3 regions of the Erwinia sorbitola genome follow, and region 1 is predicted to be linked to each of the others. Evidence: predicted binding sites of a transcription regulator. Region 1 holds the regulator's gene; each other region holds the start of a gene.
The links. Region 1 encodes Fur, which represses iron uptake genes when iron is present. Its sites were predicted from a motif close to ATAATAATGAGAACNACTATCAA; they were not measured.

Region 1 (3,188 bases):
GCCGCATTGCCACGCTGAAAGCTGATGATGCTCCTCGGTTTGCTTACCGGGGCATCTTCCTTGATGTAGGGAGAAATTTTCACAGTAAAGCGGCGATCCTGCGGATGCTTGACCAGATGGCTGCCTGGAAAGTTAACGTCTTCCATTTCCATCTGACCGATGATGAAGGCTGGCGTATTGAGATCCCCGGCTTGCCTGAGCTGACCGAGGTTGGCGGCCGGCGATGCCACGATCTCAAAGAACAACGCTGTCTGTTACCGCAGTTAGGTTCAGGGCCGTTCAGCGATAATAACGGCAGCGGCTATTTCAGCCGCCAGGACTACATTGAGATTGTGAAATTCGCTAAAGCACGCGGGATTCAGGTTCTGCCAGAGGTGGATATGCCTGCCCATGCTCGTGCGGCGGTGATCGCCATGGAAGCGCGCTATCAGCGTTTGAAAAAGGCCGGACAGGATAAACTGGCGTCAGAATACCGGCTGGTCGATCCGGAGGATGACTCCAATACCACCTCAGTACAGCTTTACGATCGCACCAGCTATCTGAATCCCTGCCTGGATTCATCATTGCACTTTGCCGATAAAGTTATCAGTGAGATTCAGCTTATGCATCACGAAGCGGGGCAGCCGCTGCGCAGCTGGCACTTCGGCGGTGATGAAGCCAAAAATATCCGTCTTGGTCCAGGCTACACCGATATCAAACGCCCGGAAGCGGGTAAAGGCCAGCTTGATATGAGCAGAGAAGATCTGCCATGGGCAAAATCTCCGGTTTGTCAGGGGATGATCGCCTCAGGAAAGGTAAGCGATCTTGCTCATCTTCCCAGTTATTTTGCACTTAAGGTCAGCGGTTTGCTGAAACAGCATGGCATTAACCGAATGCAGGCATGGCAGGATGGATTAAAAAATGCCGAAGATGCTCACGCATTTGCCACGCCAGAGGTCGCAGTTAACTTCTGGGATACGCTTTACTGGGGTGGTTTCGATACGGTAAATGACTGGGCAAACAAGGGCTATCAGGTGATTATTTCCAATCCTGACTATCTCTATATGGATTTCCCCTATGAGGTGAACCCGCTCGAAAGAGGATATTACTGGGGAACCCGTTTCAGTGACGAGCGGAAAATGTTCAGTTTTGCACCGGATAACCTGCCACAAAATGCGGAAACATCCACAGACCGTGACGGCCATTATTTCAGCGCGAAGTCTGATAAAGCCTGGCCGGGTGCAGCGGGTATGTCAGCCCAGCTGTGGAGTGAAACGGTGAGAACTGATGACAATATGGAATATATGATGTTCCCGCGTCTGTTCTCTCTGGCTGAACGGGCCTGGCATCGTGCCTCCTGGGAGCAGGATTATCAGGCGGGTAAAGAGTATCGGGGCGGTGAGACACACTGGGTTGACCAGCAGGCTCTGCTTCTGGACTGGCAGCGGTTTGCCAATATTCTCGGTCAGCGTGAGTTGGCGAAGCTTGAGAAGCACGGCATCAGATACCGTTTGCCGGTGCCAGGGGCGCGTATTGTAAGCGGAAAGCTTGAAGCTAATACCGCTTTACCTGGGGTGGAGATAGCGTTTAGCACTGATGACGGGAAGAGCTGGCAGCGCTACGACAGGCAAAACCCACCGCTGGTTAAACCTGGGGTGAAAATCCGCAGTGTCAGTGCCGATGGGCAGCGTTTCAGCCGGGAGGAGTCACTGTAAAACAGGTATAAAAAAACCGGTGGTAAACCACCGGTTTTTAACACTGAGTCGTACAGATTATTTATCGTGCAGAGTCTCGTCTTCACGGCAGTCACCCAGCGCACAGTGGCCATACAAATACAGGCTATGATTGCTAAGTTTGATACCGTGACGCGTAGCGATTTCACGCTGACGCTCCTCAATATATTCGTCTCTAAACTCAATGACTTTACCGCAGTCCAGGCAGATCAGATGATCGTGGTGGTGCTGCTGGGTCAATTCGAAAACGGATTTACCGCCTTCAAAATTGTGGCGGGTAACGATCCCCGCGTCATCGAACTGGTTCAGCACACGGTAAACCGTGGCCAGACCGATCTCTTCGCCCATATCAATCAGGCGTTTGTACAAATCTTCCGCACTGACGTGATGGCCCTCTGGTTCCTGAAGCACTTCCAAAATTTTCAGTCGGGGAAGCGTGACTTTCAGGCCGGCCTTCTTTAATGCGGTGTTATTGTCAGTCATGCGGATATTGTCCTGTTACTTTGCTAGTCACTTAGTGGCTGTAAAGCCCTGAACATCGGTCAACGCTAAAGATGAGTGCGTTTCAGTATAGAGCTGATACTGCGAAATGAAAACCTAAAGGGATGCCTGAAACCGCAAGGGATGTAAGGATAAGTGTCGTTACATCCAGGGAAGCGCGCGTCCGAATTATGCCGGGTCAGCATTTCGATTTACACCATCTCACCACTCTTTGAGCGACTCACATTCTCAAAAAGTGGGGCAGGCGCTGAGTAAGCGGGTAACCGATGGGGTTATTGTACAGTTTTGCAGATGAAAGTTACAAACATGTATCTATTACTTCTATAGGAAAAACCACTTGCTTGATGTGAGATAGCTCCCACATCAAGCGGGTGTGGTTATGCTTCGATGATATCTTTCAGCTGAAGTTCATCAGAAATTTGTTTTACCCACTTTTCAACGCGCTCGTTAGTGAGTTCTGGCTGACGATCTTCATCAATGGCAAGACCAAGGAAGTGGTTGTCATCTGCCATGCCTTTAGAGGCTTCGAAGTGATAACCCTCGCTTGGCCAGTGGCCAACAATCACGGCACCATTTGGCTCAATAATGTCGCGAATGGTGCCCATGGCATCGCAGAAATATTCGGAATAGTCTTCCTGATCGCCACAGCCAAACAGCGCTACCAGTTTACCAGTGAAGTCGATCTCTTCCAGCGTCGGGAAGAAGTCATCCCAGTCACACTGGGCTTCACCGTAGTACCAGGTAGGAATACCAAGCAGCAGAATATCAAAGGCTTCAAGGTCTTCTTTGCTGCTTTTAGCAATATCACGAACTTCTGCAACATCTTTCCCCAGTTGCTTCTGGATCATTTTTGCAATGTTTTCGGTATTGCCTGTATCGCTACCAAAGAAAATGCCGACGAGTGCCATGAGTTTAATAACCTCTTGAATCTTAATGATATGGTGACTGCTGATTTTTTAGCAGATATCGCTAATG
Region 2 (3,188 bases), 1.7 Mb from region 1:
CGGTACGGAACAGTGAAAGCGTGGCGGTCAGACGGCTGTTATTCCAGTCGCCTTTGATGCCCGTTTCGTAGCTTTTGCCCGTTACCGGATCGAGGTACTGCGCGCTGCTGTTACGTGAGGTTTGCGGCTGGAAGATGCTGGTGTAGCTGGCATACAGCGAGTAGGTATCGTTCAGGTCGTAGGTCAGACCGGCATAAGGCGCAATCTTATCGGCATCGTTATTACCGGACGTGCCGTTAGCGCTCCAGTCGGTGTAGCGGGCACCCACCAGCAGTGACAGTGGATCGGCGAGGGAGAAGCGGGCCGCCGTATAGACCGACTTCTGGCGAATAGCGTCATCCAGATAAGGCGTAAAAGGTGACCAGTCGGTGGCCCCTGTGGTGCCGTTCCAGTTACGGAAATCACCCACCTGCGAGCTATCCAGATTGGTGAAGCTGTTAAAGAAGGTGTTGTCCTGCTTGCTGTAGCTACCGCCAATCATCAGTTCATGACTGCGGCCCAGCAGTTCAAACGGGCCGTTAGCATAGAGATCTACGCTGTCGGTGGTGCGGCGACCTTTGTTCCAGCCGCTGTAAAGCAGGCTTCCCGTGCCGGTGGCTTTATCCGGGTAACCGCTGGCATACATCAGACGAGTGTCAAAATTGGTGCGGGTATGGCTGCCGGTGGCCTGTGCCTGCCAGCCGCTGTCAAATTTATGCGTCAGGGTGGCGAAAAACTTATTGGATTCTTTATCGCTGTACGCCCAGTCTGCGCCGGAGTTAAAGCTGCGATCAAAATGGGTGCGCTCGCCGTTGCTGTAGAAGGTTGGAATACCGCCCCAGCTTGGGTCTTCAGTGCTGCTCTCCTGATAATCCCACCCCAGCGACAGCGTGGTGGAATCGCTCAGATCGGCATCCAGCACGGTGGTGAGGAATTTCTTACGGGCATGATAGCGATCCAGCCAGCTGTCATTTTCCTGGTAACCGCCGATGGCGCGGCCGCGTACGCTACCTGACTCATTCAACGGTACGGTGATGTCGCCCACGTAGCGCTGCTTATCCCAGCTGCCGGTTTCCGCCGACAGGCTGCCGGTCACGACTTTACTGTCGGCGTGCTTGCGCACCATATTGACAGAGGCTGACGGATTACCGGATCCGAGCGCCAGGCTGTTCGCACCGCGAATCACTTCGACACGGTCATAGATAGCCGTATCTGAACGCGCGTCACCGAGATCCCAGACATCGGTCACCACGGTCGGTACACCATCAAACAGATAGTTATTAATCAGGAAACCGCGTGAATAGTAGTTCGAGCGATCGGAGTCGATATTTGAGGCAGAGACGCCAGTGGTATTGTTCAGCACATCGCCAACGCTTTGTAGCCCCTGATCCTGCATGCGCTGTTTGCTGACGATTGACACTGACTGCGGAATATCACGCACCGTCAGCGGCATTTTGGTACCCGCAGTGGTCACCGGCACGCTGTAGTCGGTGGCCGCCTGCTGTACTGCGGCACTATCTGCACTGGCTTCAACGGTCAGCGTATCGCTGGTGCTATCGGCGGCAAATGCAGGGTGCAGCGCGGAGATGACCAGCAGCGCGGCGATTGACGGAGTGAAAATAGGTGTAGCAGATAATGACGCTGAGTGAGTTTTATTATGGGCTGCTGAACGAGAAATTGGCACGATCATTCCTGGAATAAGTAGCTGATGTTATGTAACGGCCTGCACCGGGCACAAAGAGATCTACCGTTTGTCCTTAGGCGGTATTGGCACGCTGACTAATCCATGATGTCGCGGTGAGGTCCACTGGCACTGCAAATTGGCAATATTGCTTGTAATAGGAAGTAATGGGAAAGCAAATGAGAACTATAATTATTTAGGTATTGGATGTAAATATTTATTAAGCATGCGGGGAACTAATGCGGGTTTGGGGAATCATGGGGGGATCATGGCGCAGCGAACCTGCCCGGCCCCGGGGATAAAGAGGGAGCCGGACAGGGCAGGATTACAGCATCAGAAATCTGCTTTCAGTACCACGCGGAAATTGGCTTTTCCGGCGCGAACGTGATCCAGCGCTTCGTTGATTTTCGACATCGGGAAAAACTCAACGTGTGGCGCAATATCGCGACGTGACGCCAGCTTCAGCAGGGAACGCAGCTGACCAGGCGAGCCGGTAGAGGAACCAGTAATCGCTTTATCACCCATGATCAAATCAAAAGCACCTACCTGGAAAGGCTTCATCACGGCACCAACGGTGTGGAATTTTCCCTTCGGTGCCAGTGCATCAAAGTACGGCTTCCAGTCAAGATCGACGGCTACGGTGCTGAGGATCAGATCGAAGCGTCCGGCCTGGGCCTTCAGCGCTTCCGGGTCACGGCTGTTGACCACTTCATCGGCACCCATATCAAGGATCGACTGTTTTTTACCCGGCGTAGAGCTGAATGCCACCACTTCTGCACCCATCGCCCGCAGGATTTTGATGGCGATATGGCCAAGACCACCAATCCCGATCACGCCCACGCGGCTGGTGGCGGTAATATTGCTCATCAGCAGAGGCTTAAACACGGTGATACCGCCACACAGCAGCGGGCCGGCGCTGGTGGCATCCAGGCTTTCCGGGAGCGGGATAACCCACTGCCAGTCTGCACGCAGCTTCTCGGCAAAGCCGCCGTGATTCAGAATGGTTGGCGTGGTGCCCTGTTCGCAGTTCACCTGCTCACCGTTAATACAGGCGTCGCAGTGCTGGCAGCTTTTTGCCGTCCAGCCAATGCCCACGCGCTGGCCTATTGACAGCCCTTTATTTTTTGCCGCTTCGCCGAGTGCGGAAACGCGCCCGATCACTTCATGGCCGGCAATGGTCGGGTACTGAGAGATCCCCCATTCATTGTCGATCATCGACAAATCGGAATGGCAGACGCCACAGTATTCAACTTCGACTTCCACTTCCTCTGCACTCAGCGCGCCAGCGTCGAACTCATACAGCTCCAGGGCCTGTCCTGCTTTCATTGCAGCATAGCTTTTAATTTTCACTTCAATACCTCAGATTCAGTTTACGGTCAGGGGAGAGTGTAGCGCCCCGGGGTGTTAAAGTTGTTTTTTCGCCGCACAAACTGCGCATCAGCCGGAGTGAATGAGGTTTTTTTGTGCAAAAAAAGCCGGGAAAGAAGCAGGAGCCTGCCAGAACATGCCCTTTTGATGCCACATTCCA
Region 3 (3,188 bases), 2.0 Mb from region 1:
TTATCTCCACCAAATCTTCACCAGCAGATTAGGTGGCACCGAAGAACTGAGAGTTTAGTAGTGGGGGTATAGCTCAGCTGGGAGAGCGCTTGCATGGCATGCAAGAGGTCAGCGGTTCGATCCCGCTTATCTCCACCAAATTCTTAAAACCTGATGATTTATCCCATAATCTGCTTAGGCGGATTTTTTTTCGTCTGTTTTTTCTGCCCGGAGCGGAGCTATTGCTGCTGAAGTATTCAGGGGGATAAAACAAAAAGGGCGACCGGATAACCGATCGCCCTCTCGCATCATGCTCTTAAAGCCTGGCAGGCTGTCAGAGCACCAGTCCGGCAATAGAGGCTGACAGCACGCTCACCAGCGTTGAGCCGTACAGCAGCTTCAGGCCGAAGCGTGATACCACGTTACCCTGTTCTTCATGCAGCCCTTTAATCGCCCCGGCAACAATACCGATAGACGAGAAGTTGGCGAAGGAGACCAGGAACACCGACAGGATCCCTTCAGCGCGTGGTGACAGAGTGGTGGCAATTTTTTGCAGATCCATCATGGCTACAAACTCGTTAGAAACCAGCTTGGTTGCCATAATACTGCCCACCTGCAACGCTTCGCTGCTCGGCACGCCCATCACCCAGGCAAACGGGAAGAACACATAGCCGAGGATACCCTGGAAGCTGATACCAAAAATGGTATCAAACAGGGCGTTGATGGCGGAAATCAGCGCAATAAAACCAATCAGCATGGCGGCAACAATCACTGCCACTTTAAAACCGGCGAGAATATATTCACCCAGCATTTCAAAGAAGCTCTGGCCTTCATGAGTGTTACCCAGCTTCAGGTCTTCTTCACTATCCACGCGATACGGGTTAATCAGCGACAGCACAATAAAGGTACTGAACATATTCAGCACCAGCGCGGCAACCACGTACTTCGGCTGAAGCATGGTCATGTAGGCGCCGACAATCGACATTGACACCGTTGACATCGCCGTTGCGGCCATGGTGTACATGCGGCGCTCAGACATCTTGCCGAGGATATCTTTATACGCAATAAAGTTCTCTGACTGTCCCAAAATCAGTGAGCTTACAGCATTGAAAGACTCCAGTTTACCCATACCATTAACCTTCGACAGCACGGTACCGATAGCGCGGATGATAATCGGCAAAATGCGGAAGTGCTGAAGAATACCGATCAGCGCTGAAATAAACACGATAGGGCAGAGGACGTTAAGCCAGAAGAAGGCCAGGCCTTTATCACTCATATTGCCGAAGACGAAGTTTGTCCCTTCCGCCGCGTACTTCAGCAATTTTTCGAACAGGTCGGAGAAACCTTTGACGAATCCCAGACCTGCTTCCGAGTTGAGGAAGAACCAGGCCAGCAGAACTTCGATGACTAAAAGCTGTACGACAAACCGGACACGGATGTTTTTACGATCGCGGCTGACCAACAAGGCCAGCAGGGCGACCACCGCCAGTGCCAAAGCAAAGTGAAGAATGCGGGACATATTTGCTCCAAATTAGAGGGCTGTTATATTTCGTTGCACATTCTATGTAACAAGAACCGGAAAAACGAGATCTATACCGCAATATAACAATTACCTATTGCACAAGATTTCAGAAAAGCTTGAGGCGTCACATGTTTTCAACGGTTTCTGACCGTTTGCGTTACGGTCTTGCACTTTATGCTCGATTCACTCATCTCTTGCAACACTCTTTCGTTGAAAAAATGACCCGCTCGCTGGCGCAGGATTTACTCATACCCTAGAGTAAAAGAGGTTGCTGATTTTTTAGCAGTGCCGTAATTTACCTTAAAGTATAGCAATTGCTATACTTTATAGTACTGGCTATCGCAGTGATAAACACAACCTTTCTAAATGCACTTGATAATCATTATCAACTAAAGGCACTATGTTGCAGGTATATCGTTTCAGGGGTAAAAACTATGCTCGAAAGCCGCACTGTGGAGCAGAACGTCCGCAGTAGTCGTAAAATAAAATTTGCCTTAATGGGGCCAGCCTTTATCGCGGCAATCGGCTATATCGACCCCGGCAACTTTGCCACCAATATTCAGGCCGGGGCCTCCTACGGCTATACGCTGCTGTGGGTCGTCGTGTGGGCAAACATCATGGCGATGGTTATCCAGCTGATGTCGGCCAAACTTGGCATCGCCACTGGCAAAAACCTGGCGGAGCATATCCGCGATCGTTTCCCGCGCCCGGCAGTATGGTTTTACTGGGTGCAGGCGGAAATTATAGCCATGGCAACCGATCTGGCTGAATTTATAGGCGCAGCAATCGGCTTTAAACTGGTGTTCGGCGTCAGCCTGTTACAGGGGGCGATGCTTACCGGGGTGGCGACTTTCCTCATTCTGATGCTGCAAAGTCGCGGGCAAAAACCGCTGGAGCTGGTGATCGGCGGTCTGCTGCTGTTTGTTGCTGCCGCCTATGTGATTGAGCTGTTCTTCTCTCAGCCAAAAGTCGTCGATCTGTTGCAGGGAATGGCGGTGCCTTCACTGCCAACGGCGGATGCGGTACTGCTGGCTGCGGGCGTGTTGGGGGCAACGATTATGCCTCATGTCATCTATCTGCACTCATCGCTGACGCAAAAAAATGATGGTGCCACCCGCGGCGAACGCTACTCCTCTACCAAACTGGATGTGGCGGTCGCCATGACCATTGCCGGTTTTGTGAACCTGGCAATGATGGCAACGGCAGCGGCAGCCTTCCACTTTAGCGGCCACCGCGGCATTGCCGATCTTGACCTCGCCTATCTGACCCTTGACCCTTTGCTGGGTAAAGCGGCGGCGATGGTATTTGGTCTGAGCCTGCTGGCGGCGGGATTGTCCTCTACGGTGGTGGGCACGATGGCAGGGCAGGTGGTGATGCAGGGCTTTATCCGCTTCCATATTCCACTGCTGGTGCGTCGTGTGGTGACCATGCTGCCCTCCTTTATTGTGATTATGGCGGGCTGGGAACCTACGCGTATTCTGGTAATGAGCCAGGTGCTGTTAAGCTTCGGGATTGCGCTGGCACTGATACCGCTGCTGGCCTTTACCGGCAACCGTGAACTGATGGGCGATATGGTGAACTCGCGTTTGATGCAGAATATCGGGCGCGCCATCGTCGTCGTCGTGGTGGCGTTGAATGGCTATCTGCTGGTCGCGATGGCGATGGATCTCTAAGCCGGGGCGTTATA

Region 2: fhuE (ferric-rhodotorulic acid/ferric-coprogen receptor FhuE) is a predicted target of Fur. The motif match lies at 1,834-1,856, and genes of this name have one in related genera.
Region 3: GN242_RS05830 (Nramp family divalent metal transporter) is a predicted target of Fur. The motif match lies at 1,868-1,890, and genes of this name have one in related genera.

Annotation. Positions count from the first base shown of each region.
Region 1 covers NZ_CP046509.1:3,262,917-3,266,104, reverse strand. The annotation lists gene GN242_RS14740 (beta-N-acetylhexosaminidase) at 1-1,694, shown strand, start outside; gene fur (ferric iron uptake transcriptional regulator) at 1,752-2,195, opposite strand; gene fldA (flavodoxin FldA) at 2,591-3,121, opposite strand.
Region 2 covers NZ_CP046509.1:248,528-251,715, forward strand. The annotation lists gene fhuE (ferric-rhodotorulic acid/ferric-coprogen receptor FhuE) at 1-1,669, opposite strand, end outside; gene ahr (NADPH-dependent aldehyde reductase Ahr) at 1,994-3,010, opposite strand.
Region 3 covers NZ_CP046509.1:1,288,091-1,291,278, forward strand. The annotation lists tRNA gene GN242_RS05815 (tRNA-Ala) at 1-12, shown strand, start outside; tRNA gene GN242_RS05820 (tRNA-Ala) at 63-138, shown strand; gene GN242_RS05825 (NupC/NupG family nucleoside CNT transporter) at 314-1,498, opposite strand; gene GN242_RS05830 (Nramp family divalent metal transporter) at 1,936-3,174, shown strand.